Regions from separate parts of the Brenneria roseae subsp. americana genome, predicted to be linked through region 1. Evidence: predicted binding sites of a transcription regulator. Region 1 holds the regulator's gene; each other region holds the start of a gene.
What was found. Region 1 encodes Fur, which represses iron uptake genes when iron is present. Its sites were predicted from a motif close to ATAATAATGAGAACNACTATCAA; they were not measured.
Positions count from the first base shown of each region.

Region 2: a site for Fur is predicted at 2,603-2,625, ahead of B4923_RS09915 (siderophore-interacting protein). Genes of this name have one in related genera too.
Region 3: a site for Fur is predicted at 2,428-2,450, ahead of B4923_RS08465 (TonB-dependent siderophore receptor). Genes of this name have one in related genera too.

Region 1 is NZ_QDKJ01000004.1:318,091-324,579, forward strand. Features, by position in the region: gene B4923_RS07345 (methyl-accepting chemotaxis protein) at 1-1,265, opposite strand, end outside; gene fldA (flavodoxin FldA) at 2,313-2,840, shown strand; gene fur (ferric iron uptake transcriptional regulator) at 3,166-3,615, shown strand; gene glnS (glutamine--tRNA ligase) at 3,756-5,414, opposite strand; gene nagE (N-acetylglucosamine-specific PTS transporter subunit IIBC) at 5,577-6,489, opposite strand, start outside.
Region 2 is NZ_QDKJ01000006.1:222,704-229,192, forward strand. Features, by position in the region: gene B4923_RS09900 (acyltransferase family protein) at 1-199, shown strand, start outside; gene B4923_RS09905 (DUF481 domain-containing protein) at 531-1,574, shown strand; gene B4923_RS09910 (gamma-glutamylcyclotransferase) at 1,637-2,323, opposite strand; gene B4923_RS09915 (siderophore-interacting protein) at 2,674-3,507, shown strand; gene chaA (sodium-potassium/proton antiporter ChaA) at 3,760-4,854, shown strand; gene dauA (C4-dicarboxylic acid transporter DauA) at 5,023-6,489, shown strand, end outside.
Region 3 is NZ_QDKJ01000005.1:224,792-231,280, reverse strand. Features, by position in the region: gene B4923_RS08465 (TonB-dependent siderophore receptor) at 153-2,297, opposite strand; gene B4923_RS08460 (ABC transporter ATP-binding protein) at 2,594-3,406, opposite strand; gene B4923_RS08455 (YtjB family periplasmic protein) at 3,490-4,170, opposite strand; gene serB (phosphoserine phosphatase) at 4,346-5,323, shown strand; gene radA (DNA repair protein RadA) at 5,343-6,489, shown strand, end outside.

The sequences.
Region 1 (6,489 bases):
GAAATCAGCCCTTCAATTTCCTTCGCGGCTTGTGCACTGCGCTGCGCAAGACTGCGGACTTCCCCTGCCACCACGGCAAAACCACGGCCCTGCTCACCGGCTCGTGCGGCTTCTACCGCGGCGTTAAGCGCAAGAATGTTCGTCTGGAAGGCAATGCCGTTAATCACGGTGGTAATCTCAGCAATCTTTCTCGAACTGCCAGAGATTTCCGACATGGTTTTCACCACATTTTCAACGATATCGCCACCTTTTTTCGCGGTTGTTGACGCTTGCAGCGCCAATTGGCTGGCATGGTTGGCATTTTCCGCATTCTGCTTCACTGTTGCCGTCAATTGCTCCATGCTGGCAGCGGTTTCTTCCAGCGCGGAAGCCTGCTGTTCCGTACGTGATGACAAATCGTTATTGCCAGCCGCAATCTCTGATGCGCCCTGATAAATAGAGTCTGTACTGTTGCGGATTGTGCTGACGGTATTCGCCAGACTGGTTTGCATTTCCCGCAATAGCGGAAACAATTTACCAACGCAGTTGTGGCCAAAATCGATAATCGGCTTGCCTAGCTGGCCGGAAGCAATGACGCTGAAATGGTCGCGCAGCTCGTTCAATGGACGAGTCAGACAGATCACCAGATAGCGGTCGGTCAGGAACAGCATCATCAAACCGACCACCAAACCGGTCAACAAGATATTCTGACCGATCGAGGTAATCTGTTCGAATCGAATCCCCGCCGCATCAAACTTGTCAGCGCTGGCTTTACTGAAAGCGGTCAGCGATGCGCCGAACTGCCGGCTCAGCGGCGGAACCACGTTTTTAGCCTGATCCTGATAATCATCCAACGCATTGGCGGCCGCCTTTTGGTATAGCGGATCAACGCCCTGTGTAATCAGATTACCCCAGTCACGGCTGACCGCTTGCACCAGCGCATCATCCAGACCGGCATGATCGATGGCATTAAACGCGATCAAATCAGATTTTAAAGTATTCAACGCGTTCAAAGCGGATGCCTGCTCTTTATCCGCTGAATCATTATCGCCATTGCGGCGATAATCAACCGCTCGCGCCAAACGCGTGACCATACGAAAATACTGATCGTTGCCTTGATTGACAAAGTTCGTGTTTTGCACCAGCAAACTGCTGGTCTTGGATGTCGCTGTCATCTCTTTAAAAGAGAACATGGTATAGATAGAGACACCGCCCCATAACACGCAAAAGGTGCCTAACACCCACAGCATCGCCGTTCTAATGGCGATATCTTTTAATAGTCTCATAGCTTGCTCCAAACCTAAGCATTAAAATAACAAGGATGGCTTTTTATCGTTAATCAACAGACAGTTTTCAGAAAAAACCATGTCATGAAATATGTTACATCTCCCCCAATGTTCAATTTCATTGTGTTGAAAACAAAAGGGACCACGCTGACTAATCGACAAAATTCAGAGAATATTTAGCGTTGGAGATACCTTTCTTCAATTTATTGTTCTATTCCGAGAACAATTTCATAAATTTTCAGATATATAAGAATATTAAGTATCGTAAATGCCGCTGAAGAAGGTTAGCGACACTAACCGCAGCATATGAAAAAATCCGGTCACAGACAGTACGACGATACAATGAGCGGCAACCATGGCGAAGCACAGCACAGATCACCGATGTCAGGTTGATTTTCAGGTGTCTGGCCATACCCCGAAAGATAATATTCCGATTGCCGATAAAATTTAAACTTTTCAATTTCATACGGCCATACTACATATAGCTTATCATCTTCGTCATGATGATATTTGTTTAAAAATCCAACACACATCTCATGATTTGCCGAAAATTGTCCGGCTAGTAACCTGATAACGTGACAAAATTAGCGTAAAAGACGAAAAGATAAAATCAAAATGGCATTTCATTATTCTTTAAGCAAAAAATATAACATTTTATTTTTTAGCACACCGATTTTAATATTTCATTCGCACGCTAACATTTCAATAGGATAAAGAATAAGTGGATATGAGAAATAACCGCCTGATATTTCCCATTCCCTCCTTCAACCAATTCCGCATGCCTGTGACAACCTTACCGCGCTGTGCGTCATCAACCATCCCCTCGTTTAAAGACGATGGCAGCATGATTGACATTGCCACTCGCATACCAGATTGCCTTGAATATGCGTGTGTTAACCAACGCCAAACCGAAGTGGATAAAACCTCACCCAATTTACGTATCCTTACCGATACGAGTTTCTCATGCAGGTTGTGTCTGTTATTATGAGCCGATAAGTGGGTGAGACATGGCACCATACCATTAAGAATCAAGAGGTTATTTAATTCATGGCACTGATAGGCATTTTCTTTGGCAGTGATACTGGCAATACTGAAAACATTGCCAAGACGATCCAACAGCAGCTGGGCACCGACGTTGCTGAAGTTCATGACATCGCCAAAAGCAGTAAAGAAGATCTCGAAGCTTTCGATATCCTGCTGTTGGGTATTCCGACCTGGTATTATGGTGAAGCCCAATGCGACTGGGATGACTTTTTCCCGACGCTGGAAGAGATCGATTTCACCGGCAAACTGGTTGCCCTGTTTGGCTGTGGCGATCAGGAAGATTATGCAGAATACTTCTGCGATGCCATGGGCACCATTCGTGACATCATCGAGCCACGCGGTGCGACCATTGTCGGGCACTGGCCGACAGAAGGTTATTACTTTGAAGCATCGAAAGGTCTGGCGGATGACAACCATTTCATCGGTCTGGCCATTGACGAAGATCGTCAACCTGAACTGACCAGCGAACGCGTAACGACCTGGGTTAAACAGATCAGCGAAGAGTTGAACCTGAAAGAGCTGGTTGGTTAATATTGTTTCTGGCCCTGATAGCACGATCAGGGTCAGATCAATAGGAAAAACCTTTCATAATAATTGACACATTTTTTTAACTTCCCGCCATAAACCTGTACAATAAACCCATCGGTTTTGTACGTGCATGAATGTTTCTTCATTTATCAACAACACATTGCGTCAATACCTATAATAGGTGTAGGGACAACATTGTTAACATTCCATGGTTTCCATTTTGCATGCACGGTTCTATAATTGGGACGCTATTACATTTTTTGAGCCGACCGATGTCATAGGCTAGATAGCCTCCATTGATATAAGTAAGCAACAGGACTAAATCCGCATGACTGACAATAACACCGCATTAAAGAAGGCCGGCCTGAAAGTCACTCTTCCAAGACTGAAAATTCTGGAAGTATTGCAGGACCCAGAGTGCCATCACGTCAGTGCGGAAGATTTATACAAAAAACTGATTGATATGGGCGAAGAAATTGGTCTGGCGACCGTTTATCGCGTACTTAATCAGTTTGATGATGCTGGTATTGTCACCCGCCATAATTTTGAAGGTGGTAAATCAGTTTTTGAATTGACTCAACAACATCATCATGACCATCTGATTTGCCTGGATTGTGGCAAAGTCATTGAATTCCGCGATGAATATATTGAAGCGCGTCAGCGCGAAATCGCAGAAAGACATGGTATCAAACTGACAAACCACAGTTTGTATCTGTATGGCCATTGCAGCGCAGGGGATTGCCGTGAAGACGAAACCCTGCACGATGCAAGAAGATAAATCGACCGCATAAAAAATCCGCCGGAGCGACTTTTAACGTCGCCTGCGACGGCCCGCAGGGTGACGGGCAGGATCGCCCGTCATAAAATAAAACCGCCTCGGCGGTTTTATTTTTATATTACCGGGTACTCTGTTCGGCATTAGCCGACCCAGGTATCCCGCAAGCCGGCAGTACGGTTAAACACCAGATGCTCTGCACTGGAGTAAACACGATCTGCGCAGAAATAACCTTCTCGTTCAAACTGATAGGCCTTCTCTGCTTCAGCCTGCGCCAGGCTGGCTTCGACAAATCCATAAGTAATCTTCAGTGAATCCGGGTTAATGGTGGACAGGAAATCCTCCGCCGCGGCCGGGTTCGCGACGCTGAACAAACGATCATACAGACGGAATTCTGCCGGCAACGCATGGGCTGCTGACACCCAATGAATCACCCCTTTCACTTTGCGGCCATCTGCCGGATCTTTACTTAACGTTTCAGGATCGTAGCTGCAATAAATAGCGGTGATCGTGCCCTGCTCGTCTTTCTCGATACGTTCGGCTCTGACCACGTAAGCATTACGCAGGCGAACTTCTTTACCCAGCACCAAACGTTTGTATTGCTTGTTGGCTTCTTCACGGAAGTCGGCGCGATCGATATAAATCTCACGGCTGAACGCGACCTGGCGAGTCCCCATCTCCGGCTTATTCGGATGATTTGGCATGGTAACCCACTCTTCATGGTCTGAAGGCAGGCTTTCAATAATCAGCTTCACCGGATCCAGAACCGCCATGGCACGCGGCGCATTTTCGTTCAGATCGTCGCGGATACAGGATTCCAACGCCGCCATTTCGACGTTATTATCCTGCTTGGTAATCCCGATGCGAACACAGAACTCACGGATAGACGCCGCACTATAACCGCGACGACGCAAACCAGAAATGGTTGGCATACGCGGATCGTCCCATCCCTCGACAACCTTTTCCTCGACCAGCAGATTCAACTTGCGCTTGGACATGATGGCATATTCAAGATTCAGGCGAGAAAACTCATACTGACGTGGATGGCAAGGAACCGTAATGTTGTCCAGTACCCAGTCATACAAACGACGATTATCCTGGAATTCCAACGTACACAGGGAGTGCGTCACGCCTTCCAGCGCATCGGAAATGCAGTGGGTAAAGTCATACATCGGGTAGATGCACCACTTGTTGCCGGTCTGATGATGCTCAGCGAACTTGATACGATAGAGAACCGGGTCGCGCATAACGATAAATGACGATGCCATATCAATCTTGGCACGCAGACAAGCGGTTCCTTCAGCAAAACCGCCGTTACGCATTTTTTCAAACAGAGCGAGGTTTTCCTGTACGGTACGATCGCGATAAGGGCTGTTTTTCCCTGGCGACGTCAGCGTACCGCGGTATTCCCGGATCTGTTCCGGCGTCAGTTCATCAACGTATGCCAGTCCTTTACTAATCAACTCAACCGCATACAGGTGCAACTGATCGAAATAGTCGGAAGAATAGCGAACCTCACCGCTCCATGAGAATCCCAGCCACTCTACGTCACGTTTGATCGACTCAACGTATTCAATATCTTCTTTTACCGGGTTGGTATCGTCAAAGCGCAGATTGCACTGCCCATTGTAATCGCGTGCAATGCCAAAATTCAGACAGATAGACTTCGCATGGCCAATATGCAGATAGCCGTTAGGCTCTGGCGGAAAACGCGTCTGGATATGATCATGCTTACCGGATGCCAAATCTTCATCAATAATCTGACGGATAAAGTTAGTTGGGCGGGCTTCAGCCTCACTCATGCTTGATTCCTCAAATGCTAAAACGACATATAACCGCTAATGATCCAACAAGCTACGTCGGGAAACAACCGTTAGTTTCATTTAATTATTAATGATGAAAAAAACGGGGTGAGATTGTGATCTCACCCCGTAAATTTATAGCAAACCATCACTGTGTGACGTTTATTGCTCTTTGCTGACGCTCTTCAGCGCAGAAGCAATGGATTCCGCCTGCGTCCCCACCACTATCTGAACGCTCTGCTTATTCAGGCGGATAACGCCCGCGGCACCGAGTCGTTTGGCCTGAGCTTCATCAACCAGACCGGAATCCACCACATTCAGACGCAAGCGCGTGATACAGGCGTCAATCCCAACCAGATTATCTTTACCACCAAGCGCCGCCAGATAACCACGAGCCAGTTGGTTGGAATCCTGGGCGGCGGATGTTGCAGGCGTCGTGTTGACGTTATATCCATCGGCTTCGCTGCCGCTGACGGACAGTTCACGCCCGGGCGTCAGCAGGTTGAAACGAGTGATGGTAAAGCGGAACACCAGATAGTAAACACCAAAGAACACCAGTCCCTGTGGTATCAACATATACCAATGCGTCGCCAATGGGTTACGCGACGACAGCATCATATCCACCAGACCGGCGCTGAACCCGAAACCGGCTATCCAATGCATACTGGCCGCAATGAACACGGAAATCCCGGTGAGCAACGCATGCAGGAAATACAGCACCGGCGCGACAAACATAAAGGAGAATTCGAGCGGTTCGGTGATCCCGGTGAAGAAGGAGGCAAATGCCGCCGCGATCATAATCCCGGCAACTTTGTTCTTATTCTCAGGACGCGCGCAGTGATAAATCGCCAATGCGGCACCAGGCAGACCAAACATCATAATGGGGAAGAAGCCTGCCTGATAACGTCCGGTGATCCCCACAACCGCTTTACCCGCATCGATGGACTGCTGCCCGGCAAGGAAATTCGGGATATCGTTAATCCCGGCGACATCAAACCAGAACACCGAATTCAGGGCATGATGCAAACCAACCGGAATCAACAAGCGGTTAAAGAACGCATAGATCCCTGCGCCA
Region 2 (6,489 bases), on a different contig from region 1:
CTTCACCGATTGGGATCAATGTATTGCCGCTGCCGGACAGGTTCAGTTATCCATAACCGGGTATCTCATTTTCCTGATCGCCACCGTCGCCCTGTGCGTCCTGTTTCAGGAGCGCATCGTTTCACGCGTTCGTCAGTTCCTGACGTCACGCTTCCTGACGCCCCATACCGCGTCTTCGCAGACACAGACATCGGCATAAATGATTCAATCGTGGCGGGGCTTTCCCCGCCGCCCCCGAATCGCTGCATCAAACCCGCGGTTCGGGATATCGCCGCCCTCCTTAAAACCCGCTTCTTTGGGCGATAATGACCGATTTCAAAATGTGACAAACATCTCGTTATAGCCGTTAATCATCAAACGTATCTTTTATAACTATTTACATTCTAACCAATCTTCGTTTTTGGCTAGAGCCCCGCTTCAATTCCTGCTAATGTTTGCCGTTCCGGATGAAGCCAACCCGGTCATTATTCATCGGCGGTACGTCTCAAATGACGTCTTTCAACCCTTGTCACCACTGTTTATCTGGCAAAATGACACTATCCAAACACGCAATATCTTCCCTGAGCCTGGTTATCGCGCTTGCTTCCACAGGTATTTCTCAAAGCCATGCGGATACCATCTGGTTGACCAACGGCGATCAGCTCAGCGGTAAAATCACGCTGCTTGACGGCGGAAAATTATTCCTCACTACCGATTATGCCGGCACGATCTCCGTTTCCTGGGATAAGGTAAAAACCTTTGAAACCGATCACGGTCTGGTCATTCAAGGCGACCGTTACCAGGAAGGCGTTCTTTACCCGGCCGTTAAGGCTGGCGAGAACCGTGTCATCATCGCCACCCCTTCGCTCGCCAACGAGGCCGGTGGTCCACAGACGCTGCCCCTCTCCGAGATTACGTCCATCGTTGCCCAAAAGCCGTTAGTGAAAGACTTCGTCTGGAAAGGCAACATCGATGCGGGGATGTCGCACAAAAAAAGTTCGACCGAAACCGACAACTACGATGCCAGCCTGACCACACAGGCACGACACGGCACCTGGCGTCATAACATTGATGCCAGCTATCATCTGGCGAAAGAAGATAGCGTTGAGAGCACCAAAAACGCGGGTGGCGAATACGCGCTGGATAAATTCGTGGATGAAAACTGGTTCTGGCAGGGACGTTATCAATACAAACGCGACTGGATTGAAAGCATCAAAATCAGCCGTTCGTTCGGTCTTGGTCCGGGCTATCAGTTCTGGGATAACGATCTTGGCGCGTTCTCACTGACCACGCTGGTCAGCACCCAGACCTATGTCTATCAGGATGAAGGAGAAGATGATTTCTACACCGGCGGTGTGAAATGGGCTTACAACCGTTATCTGTATAGTAAATCGGTAGAGGCCTTCACCAACGGTGAATTGGGTCGTTCCTTCGATGCCACCGCGCCGCTGTATCTGAAAGCGGAAGCGGGTCTGCGCTTTAAGCTGACCGACTGGTCTTCAATGAGTATGAAAGTATCGCGTACCCGTATCGACAGCGCTCAGGGCGACGTGGATGATACCCTCTACACCATGGGTGTCGGCGTAGGCTGGTAAGTCCGGCGTGAAAGGTTGAACGTCAGCGAGCGTGTCGAAAGCGCGCCCGCTGACCGTACCGGTTAGCCGTTTTCCCTGTTATTCGCCGCGCCCTGCTGTTGCAGAGCGCGCACTCGCTGAGCCAGCTCGCTTAATCCTTCATCTGCCATGCCGTGGTTGTTGAGCACTTGCTCCAACGCAAATAAATATTGAGCATTCGTCCCTAATGGACCGCTGGCCCGGGCTATCAAGGGGGCAATTTTCTGAATGCAGGTATCCTGTTCAATCAGTGGATGCGCGGGTTCGGAAACAAACACCAGTGCAGTGACAGTGTCACCATTTTGCTGATGCAGTTCACACCATAACGGCCGATAACAGCCGGTCAGCATTTCCCGCTTCCACAGCAATTCCAAATCTTCCCGCAGCGAGGTTTCCGGCAGACGGAATGCCAAACCGGTCGTTTGTCCGCCCGGCTTCAGCGCCAGCATACGCCCCGGCTGATTAACGGTGCCGCGCCCGGCCGTCAGGCGTAAGCAAAACGCTCGATGCCATCCATACAGTGTCGCCAGACAGGCTTCTTCCGGATCGAAAACCGGGTTCCACATCAGAGAACCATAGCCGAAAACCCAAACCGGGCTGTCGTCAGGCCGGCGGTCCAATGTTTTTGCCAGCGAGTCCGCCCGCTGCTGCGGCGTAAGTAATAAGGTTTCTTCTATACAACCAAAAGACGTTCTACAATCTGCTTTCTGCAAAAACTCACGAGTTAACACTACTGACAGCTCCCGACCATACCATTTCTGCCCATCAGGTCTATTGTCGCCTCAACCTTAAAACTCCATGCATTCCGTTTGCTTAATTTTGCGGCAACAATAAATATGAGGTTATTCATTTCCGGCTCAGCAATCAAGTTTGATTTCGATCACAAAAAGCAAAAAAGCTCACATGGTTATCATTTACATCGCTATACCCATAAATTTCAAAAGGCAGCCAACGCATACGACTTGAAATATGACGGATATCAGCGACGACAAATATCACTTTTTTAGTATTTGATAATCGTTATCAGTTCCATGATAGAATCAATGACATGGCGCCTCACGATTCACCCAGGAGACAATGAATGGCAAATCCTGCGTCTACGGGCAAACGCTCGCATCATCTTACTCTTATTCAAGTTAAACATATTCACGATATTTCCCCACGCTTACGCTGCATAACGTTCCACGGCGACGCATTACGTCACTATCCCGCCGATCGCCACGGTGCGCATATCAAGCTGTTTATTCCACAGCAGGGGCAGCAGATCCCGACGTTGCCGACGTTCGGCGAACGTGGCCCGGTCTGGCCGGAAGGTGAAATTCGTCCTATCGTTCGAACCTATACCATTCGTGCGGTACGCCAGGAAGAAGCCGAGTTGGATATCGTCTTTGCCATGCACGATCATGCCGGTCCGGCGGTCAGTTTCGCCCGGCAGGCAAAAACCGGGGATTACATCGGTATTACATCACCCGGCGGACCGCATCCGATGTTGCCGCCCGCTGCGGCATATTATCTGGCTGGCGATCCCTCTGCGTTACCCGCTATTGCCGCCCTGCTGGAAAATTTACCGGATGATGCCCAGGGGCATGCCGTTATTCGGGTTGACAGCAGCGCGGATATTCTCGATTTGGTGAAGCCCGACCGGATAACACTCCACTGGGTTGTGGGTGGAACCGAAGCCACTGACGAAGCGATTAATCGCTTTCGCGCCTTGCCGCATCAGGAAAACGCAGAACGGGCGTTCTATTGGCTTGCCGGAGAAGACCAACTGGTGGTTCAGCTTCGTCGCTATGTTCGCAGAGAATGTGGATGTGAACGTAATCAGCTTTATGCCGTCCCTTACTGGCGAGAAGGGTTAAATGAAGAAGCTTATCATCGCAAACGCCACGATATCATGGACAATCCTGACGATTAACCATAAAAAAAACATTTAATATTATCTATATAGGGAGAAAATAATCACATTCTCCCTTTTCATTTTAATTTTATTACCAAACGTAAAAAACCGTAAAAAAACCCGGCGAGCCTCACAGAATCTGTTAACCTAATACTTTCTTTTTACGCTATAACTACTTTTTAGTAACGTCTTTGCCGTAAGAAGCCTTTTAATGACGTACTATTTTTTGCCTCTGTGCATAATTCCATTGGATAAGGAGAACCCCCCGCAATGAAGTCTCACCCTGAGGTTGTCAAAACCCGTCATCAGGAATATTCGCTTATTCTTCCCATCATCGCGTTGATCGTTCTGTTCCTGTGGGGGAACTCGCAAGATTTCTTCGCCATTATGGGCATTAACCTGCTCGCGTTAGCCGGCATTCTTTTCAGCGCGTTCAGCGTTGTTCGCCATGCCGACGTGCTGGCTCACCGACTGGGCGAACCCTATGGTTCATTAATTCTCAGTCTGTCGGTCGTGATTCTTGAAGTCAGCCTGATATCGGCCTTAATGGCCACCGGCGATGCCGGCCCCAACCTGATGCGTGATACGCTATATTCCATCATTGTGATTGTAACCGGTGGTCTGGTTGGTTTCGCTTTACTGCTGGGGGGACGCAAATTTGCAACCCAATACGTCAACCTGAGCGGCATCAAACAATATCTGATGGCGATTTTCCCGCTGTCGGTGCTGGTGCTGGTTTTCCCCAGCGCCTTGCCGGACGGGAATTTCAGCGTCGGTCAGTCACTGATCATCGCACTGATTTCCGCCGCGATGTACGGCGTATTTCTGTTGATTCAAACTCGTACTCACCAAAGTCTGTTTGTTTACGAGCATGAAGACGAAGGCGACGATCCTCATCATGGCAAGCCTTCCGCGCACAGTTCGTTATGGCATACCGTATGGTTGCTGATCCATCTGATTGCCGTTATCAGCGTAACCAAAATGAACTCCATGCCGCTGGAAACACTGCTGACGGAAATGAACGCGCCTACGCAGTTTACCGGCTTCCTGGTCGCGTTACTGATTCTGTCGCCGGAAGGATTAGGCGCCATTCGGGCAGTACTGAAAAATCAGGTACAGCGCGCCATGAATCTGTTTTTCGGTTCCGTGCTGGCCACCATATCCCTGACCGTGCCCACGGTGACCGTGATTGCGATGGTGACGGGCCGTTCGCTGAACTTCGGACTGGATATGCCGCATATCGTCGTCATGCTGTCCGTACTGGTACTGTGCCATATTACGTTTTCAACCGGTAGAACCAACGTTCTCAGCGGTAGCGCGCACCTTGCCCTTTTCGCCGCTTACCTGATGACCATCATGCTGTAACCCCCCATTTTACCGATGCCGCATCCTGCGGCATCGGCCTCATAGTTCGCTTCCGTTTGATGTATATCTGGATCTCTGAAGAGCATCAGGCGTATCGTATACCCCGGCTTGTCTACGACGGACCCAACTGGCCCGCCATTCTTTGTTTCTTTATTGGTTCTTTCTTAGATGAAAACGCACGGAATTAACGGTATCAAACCGTTCAGCGCACTTATTGAAGCGTGCTGGCGCGAAAAATATACGCTGCAACGCTTTACTCATGACATTATCGCAGGCATTACGGTTGGGATTATTGCCATACCACTGGCAATGGCATTGGCTATCGCCAGCGGCGTGCCGCCGCAATATGGCCTTTATACCTCCGCGGTTGCCGGGATTGTTATCGCCATCAGCGGTGGTTCACGCTATAGCGTTTCCGGCCCGACAGCGGCCTTTGTCGTCATTTTATATCCGGTTTCCCAACAGTTCGGCCTGTCTGGTCTGTTGGTCGCCACACTGCTTTCCGGCATCTTTCTGGTATTGATGGGCGTCTGCCGTCTGGGACGGTTAATTGAGTATATCCCGCTGTCAGTCACGCTGGGATTTACCTCCGGGATTGCCATCACCATCGCAACCATGCAAATCAAGGATTTCTTTGGACTGCATATGGAGGTGGTTCCCGAACACTATGTTGAAAAGGTTGCGGAACTCACATACGCCCTGCCGACGTTACAGCTGGGCGATACGCTGATCGGCGTCACCACCCTTCTGGTACTGATTATCTGGCCTAAACTAGGTATCCGTCTGCCCGGTCATCTGCCGGCGCTGCTCGCAGGTATGGCGGTAATGGGGATCTTGTCGCTGTTTGGCACGGACGTTGCGACCATCGGCTCCCGTTTTAGCTACCTGCTCGCCGATGGCACTCAGGGACAGGGGATCCCTCCGATTCTGCCTCGTCTGGTCCTTCCCTGGGACATTGCCGCGCCAGGCGGTCAAACGATGACGCTGGACTGGCAGAGCATTTCCGCCCTGCTGCCCGCCGCCTTCTCAATGGCAATGCTCGGCGCGATCGAATCCTTGCTCTGTGCCGTGGTATTGGACGGTATGACCGGCAAAAAACACCATTCGAACACCGAACTGGTGGGCCAGGGTTTTGGTAATATTATCGCCCCGTTCTTTGGCGGCATTACCGCCACCGCCGCCATTGCCCGTTCCGCTGCCAACGTGCGGGCCGGTGCGACATCGCCCGTCTCCGCCGTGGTCCACGCCTTGCTGGTGATATTGGCGCTATTGGTTCTCGCGCCCTGGCTCTCTTATCTGCCGCTGGCTGCCATGGCGTCATTGTTGCTGCTTGTCGCCTGGAACATGAGCGAAGCGCATAAGGTCGTCGATCTGCTGCGTCACGGTCCCAAAGACGACATCATCGTGATGGTTCTGTGCATGTCACTGACCGTGCTGTTTGATATGGTGATTGCCATCACCGTTGGGATTGTGCTGGCGTCGTTGCTCTTTATGCGCCGTATCGCACAAATGACCAAACTGAGCGAATTGCCTGATACGAAGATACCGGATCATCTGGTGCTGCGTGTCAATGGCCCGTTATTTTTCGCCGCCGCTGAGCGTATCTTCAATGATCTGATGCAGCGCAGTGAAGCG
Region 3 (6,489 bases), on a different contig from region 1:
GAATACTTTCCTCTGCTGTGAGCCTATTTAACCGTGCTCTGTCCGGTAGCTCCGCATGCTGGATGTAATAACCCGGAACACCGATGTAAAAGAGAGTTGACCACCGTGGCGATCCGCATCGAGCGCCACGGTTTACTCAGTGATGAGAGACGCTACCACTCATAATTGATTGTCGCAGTGACCGTCCGCCCAATGCCATAGAAGCAGGCGGTGGCGGAAGCACAGGTGGCGACATATTTTTTATCAAACATATTATTAAGATTGACTTGCGCCGACACGCCTTTCAGCGATGGCGTCAGGCTACCCAGTTCATAGCTGACTTTCGCATCGTATAAATCGACAGACGGAACTTTAAAGGTATTCTGAGCATTACCATAACTGGTGCCGATATATCTGGCGCCCAGACCGACACCGAGACCATTCGCCACGCCGGAATGGAAATTGTACTCCCCCCACAATGAAGCCATATGAGAAGGAATGCGCGCCGGCGTTTTACCCTGCGTGCCAGCCACGGTGGTTTTGGTGGTTTCAGAATCGATATAGCTGTAGGAGGCGATGAGATTGATTGATTCGGTCAATGCCGAATGCACTTCCACTTCCAGCCCCTGGTTGCGAATTTCACCGACCGGTTCAAACCATCCCAGGCTGCTGTTATAGGTAGAAACGTTTTGCTGGCGCAGATCGTAAAGCGACAGACTCATTAAGGTGTTCCAGCCCGGCGGCTGGTATTTAATCCCGACTTCAACCTGTTTGCCTGTGGTTGGCGAAAAAGGCGGCGTTCCCGGCGCACGATTGGTTTGCAGGTTGGGTTCAAAAGAGGTGCTATAGCTCACATACGGCGAAACGCCATTATCGAAGGCATACAGCAACGCCGCACGGCCGGTGAACTTACTATCGTTTTGCTGTACCTGACTGCTGTCGAGATAATCGTCGGTTCGCACTTCGGTCCAGTCATAGCGTCCCGAAAGCAGTAGATTCCAATTGTTCCATTCCATCTGATCCTGTACATAGACGCCAAGCTGATCCAACGTCTGTCGCTGATCCGTACTCTTGATTAGCGAACTCTCATCAACCGGTACGCCATAGACAGGAGAGGACCAATCGATTTGGTAACTCGTACTACTGCCCCGCCACAGTTTCTGCCGATCCTTGTTCCACCGGTAATCCAGCCCGGTCAATACCACATGATCCACTATACCGGTAGCAAACTGAGCCTGTAACTGATTATCCAGCGCAAACTCATCGGTATCGCGCTCCTCTCGCTGGGCGCGTCTGTTCAACACATAGGTGCTGGCGGAGTTCGTATAGACAAAGTATTTGTATTTTTGACTGATATTGGCATAGCGCGCATTCTGCCTGAAGGTAAATATTTCATTGAAATTATGTTCGAATTCATAACCAATGGCGGCTTGCTCGCGCTTTGACAGATTAAAGGACGGATCACTGACATTAAAGTCAAAGGGAATATAGCCCCGCTCGGTGCCGAACACCGTACCCACCGACGGCAGGAAATTACGGTAGCCGGCATCAGGATCTTTCTGGAAACTGGTCAGCAACGTAAAGCGGGTATCGATATTGGGATACCAGGTCAGCGACGGAGCAATGGCGTAACGAGTTTCCTTATAATCATCGACCTGATTATGCTGGGTACGCGCCAGACCGTTGAGTCGATACAGCAGGGTGTTGTCATCATTCAACGCGCCGCCAAAGTCAAATGCGCCCTGCGCAAGATCATTATTGCCGCCTTTCAATTGAATTTTATGTATCGGGGTGGCTGTCGGACGTTTGCTGGTCATACTGACCAAGCCACCAGGATTCACCTGACCGTAAAGTACGGATGCCGGGCCTTTGACCACTTCCACCCGCTCCAGCAACCAGGGGTCGATCACGCCGGTTTGCGATCCAGCCGAAGCGCCAAAGCTCAAACCATCCAAAAATCGTGGCACATAGGAAAGCCCACGAATAAACACCTCATCGTAACGGTTGGAACTGCCCCGGTATTCCGCTACCACCCCGGCGGTGTAGCGCAATGCCTGCGGAACGGAGGATACATCCTGCGCATCCATCTGGTCGCGGGTAACGACTGAAATAGATTGCGGCGTTTTTATCAATGGCGTGGCGGTTTTACTGCCCGCCTGACTGGTGGTTGCCACCATTCCCTTCAGCGGCGCGGTGGGTGATTCATTTTCTGTTCCGGCAACCACCGTGATGGTGTCATTGCGTTGTGTTGTGTTGTGTTGTGTATCAGCAGCCGCCACACTTTGCACTGGATGTATTACTGTCAGAAGTAATCCCATATGCATGGAGGCGCAAAAACATTTTTTATGTTTTATTTTCATATAATTAACCCTTGCGCAACAATGTTAACATCATCCCATGTAACCCTGTTTTACTGCCGAAAAAACCTTAGCACAATAAAAATACAAAACGCTAATGATATTTATTATCATTAGCGTTTGTGTTAATTTCACACCTTTGGTTTTTAATGCATCCGCATAGGTAGCTATATGAAATATCCGGCTTATCGCTTAATAAACGAGCAGGTTCGGCGCGGCGTCTCTGGAACGTCGCGGTTGGCGCTGAAAAGCGACGGTTAGGGTGTCGTCACATGCGGAACCGGATGATAGCGTCCGCACGGCACAATCAGTGGCGTGTGAGATACCGGGTCTTGAATAATCACGCAGGGCATGCCGAACACCTGTCTGATCAGTTCGGCGCTGACGATCTCGGCTGGTTTTCCTTGCGCCTTAATCTTTCCGGCTTGCATGACGATCAGATGATCGGCATAACGACAGGCCTGATTCAGGTCATGTAGCACCGCCACCAGCGTGCGACCATGTTGTTGGTGAAGATCGCAAAACAGATCGAGCAGATCAATCTGATGAGCCATATCCAGCCAGGTTGTGGGTTCATCCAGCAGCAACAACTGTGTCTGTTGTGCCAACACCATGGCTATCCATACGCGCTGCCGCTGTCCGCCGGACAGTTCATCCACGCTGCGTTCCGACAACGCACTGACATCGGTGGCAATCATCGCCTGCTCCACTGCTTCCTGATCCGCCGCACTCCACTGTCGCAGCAGACTTTGGTGAGGATAGCGTCCACGCGCCACCAGATCAGCCACCGTGATGTTATCCGGCACGATGGCATGCTGCGGCAACAGACCGATTTTCCGGGCCAGCGCTTTAGTGGGGAGTTGGTGAATGTTTTTACCATCCAGCAACACTTCTCCCGCCAGTGGTTTCAACAACCGGCACAGCGCCCGTAGCAAAGTGGATTTGCCACAGGCATTTGGACCGATAATCACACTGAATTGATTATCCGGGATCGTGACGTTCAGCGCTTCGGCGATAATTTTTTTATCGTATGCAAGCGTAAGGTTGATGGCGTTCAACGTACCAAACATAACCGGATGGTTCCTCCCAAAATGGACATCAGATAAGTGAGCCGCGCCTGCGGGCTTAACGGTAAGCGATTGAAAAAAGAGTGTTAATTAGCTTTTTTTTGCTCTTCGTTATCCGCGCCGGCGTCGTTCTCCACGCCGTCATCTTCTTCTTTAACCGGCGTACTGGCCGTAAGTAAATAAGGCGACTGCTGCCAACGGGTGCGACGGTTCTGCAACAGCGTTCGGGTCAAAATGATGCCGATCGCCAGCGACAGTAATATCATTAAGCGCAGAATATTCGTGGTGTTATCCACCTGTTTGGCCTCTGTCGCCAAAACGTGCGTATCAAGGGTAACGCGCAGGAACCCTATCGGCCCATCTTTTCCCTCGATGGGTTGCACCAGCTGATGATTGAAATAGCTGCCGACCCGATTGCCGTCCAGCGCCAGTCGATCCCGCAGTTGAACCTGCTCTCCCGCTTTGGCGACCAGCGAACCATCCTGCTGATAAATACCGGCATCCAGAATCCGGCTGTGTTCAGTAAGCTGCTGAAGTATATTGTTAATCTTTTGGCTGTTATCATCCGTACTATCCATTAGCGGTGCGATGCTGTAAGCCACCTGCCGAGTCAAAGTACGCGCCAAATCCTCAACCTGTTCCGAACGGGCCATTTGGTGGCTTAAACTGAAATAGGAAGCGCCCTGCATCAGTATCACCAGCAGAGCTAAGCAAATCAGCACAATGGCTGTGCGATGTAGGCGGAATTTTACCCGGGCCCGAACCATGATAATCCTTACGCGATTTGGATACTTTATGTTGCCAGAAGCGCCGACGATAGGATAGCTTGTTGCCCTGTTTTCCGATGGATATGTTTGTGATCGCGCCCCTGAATCAGGAAGCGCACCCAAATAGCTGCCCCATCCAATGCCACGTAATTACCGCCAGTAGAGGATTTGCCCCATGTCGAATAGTCTGACCTATCGTGATCTCCCGAATGAGATTAACTGTTGGCCGGGACTGCCGCTATCACTGAGCGGTGATGAAGTGATGCCGCTCGATTATCGCGCCGGGGACACCGGCTGGCTGCTATACAGCGACGTACTCGACAAGAATTTGATTTCCCGCTATCAACGCAAACTGGGCGCGGCGATGGTCATTGTCAGCGCCTGGATCGTGGGAGATTATCAGGTGGTCCGTCTGGCGGGATCGCTGACGGCGAGAGCCACCAAGCTGGCGCACGAACTGGGCATGGACGTATCGCCGATGCGCAACGCCCCCACCCTGCGCGCCCCCGGCCTGCTGGTGATGGATATGGATTCCACCGCGATTCAGATTGAATGCATTGACGAAATCGCCAAACTGGCGGGAACGGGCGAATTGGTTGCCGAAGTCACCGAGCGGGCGATGCGCGGGGAGCTGGATTTCTCCGCCAGTCTGCGTCAGCGCGTGGGAACCTTAAAAGGCGCCGATGCCAATATTCTGCGCGAAGTACGTAAAAACCTGCCGCTGATGCCGGGACTGACCAACATGGTCAGCCAACTTCAGGAAGCTGGCTGGCATGTGGCCATTGCCTCGGGCGGGTTTACCTATTTCGCCGATTATCTGCGTGAAGAGCTGGGTCTGGTTGCCGCCGTCGCCAATGAAATGGGGATGAAAGATGGTAAACTGACCGGCGAAGTCATCGGCCCGATTATCGATGCGAAATACAAAGCCAACACGCTGCGTGAGCTGGCGGAAAAACTGGAGATCCCCCCGCAGCAGACGGTTGCCATCGGCGATGGCGCCAACGATCTGCTGATGATCAAGGCTTCCGGTCTGGGTATTGCCTATCACGCCAAACCCAAAGTCAACGAGCAGTCCGCGGTGACGATCCGGAATGCTGACCTGACTGGAGTACTCTGTATTCTCAGCGGCAGCATGAGACACGAAGAACGTTAATCAGATTCAGAGGTAACCCGTGGCAAAAGCCGTCAAACGCGCCTTTGTATGTAATGAATGTGGGGCAGACTATCCACGCTGGCAGGGGCAGTGCAGTGCCTGTCACGCCTGGAATACCATTACCGAAGTCCGTCTGGCCGCGGTTGCCTCCTCTTCACGATCCGATCGCTTGACCGGCTATGCCGGTGAAAGCGCCGGCGTCAGCCGGGTACAAAAACTCTCGGAAATCAGCCTTGAGGCCCTGCCCCGTTTTTCTACCGGCTTTCAGGAATTTGACCGGGTGCTGGGCGGCGGGGTCGTGCCAGGCAGCGCGATTCTGATCGGCGGTAACCCGGGGGCGGGGAAAAGTACCCTGCTATTGCAAACGCTGTGCAAATTGTCCGAACAGATGAAAACCCTGTACGTCACCGGGGAAGAATCGTTGCAGCAGGTGGCAATGCGGGCTCATCGCCTCGGGTTGCCCGCCCATAACCTGAATATGCTGTCCGAAACCAGCATCGAACAGATTTGCCTGATTGCCGAGCAGGAACAACCAAAGTTAATGGTGATTGACTCTATTCAGGTCATGCATCTGGCCGATATTCAATCCTCCCCCGGCAGTGTTGCACAGGTGCGTGAAACCGCCGCCTACCTGACCCGCTTTGCCAAAACCCGCGGCGTTGCCATTATCATGGTCGGTCACGTCACCAAAGACGGCTCGCTGGCGGGGCCGAAAGTGCTGGAACACTGTATCGATTGTTCGGTACTGCTGGACGGCGACGCCGATTCACGTTTTCGTACTCTGCGCAGCCATAAAAACCGCTTCGGCGCCGTCAATGAACTGGGCGTGTTCGCCATGACCGAACAGGGTCTGCGTGAAATCAGCAATCCTTCGGCGATTTTCCTCAGCCGCGGTGATGAAATCACCTCCGGCAGTTCGGTGATGGTGGTCTGGGAAGGCACGCGTCCGCTGCTGGTGGAAATTCAGGCGCTGGTGGATCAGTCAATGATGGCGAACCCTCGCCGAGTCGCGGTCGGGCTGGAACAGAACCGTCTGGCGATCCTGCTGGCTGTTCTGCATCGTCATGGCGGTTTGCAGATGTCGGATCAGGATGTGTTCGTCAACGTCGTAGGCGGCGTTAAAGTGACGGAAACCAGCGCCGATCTGGCGCTGCTGCTGTCACTGG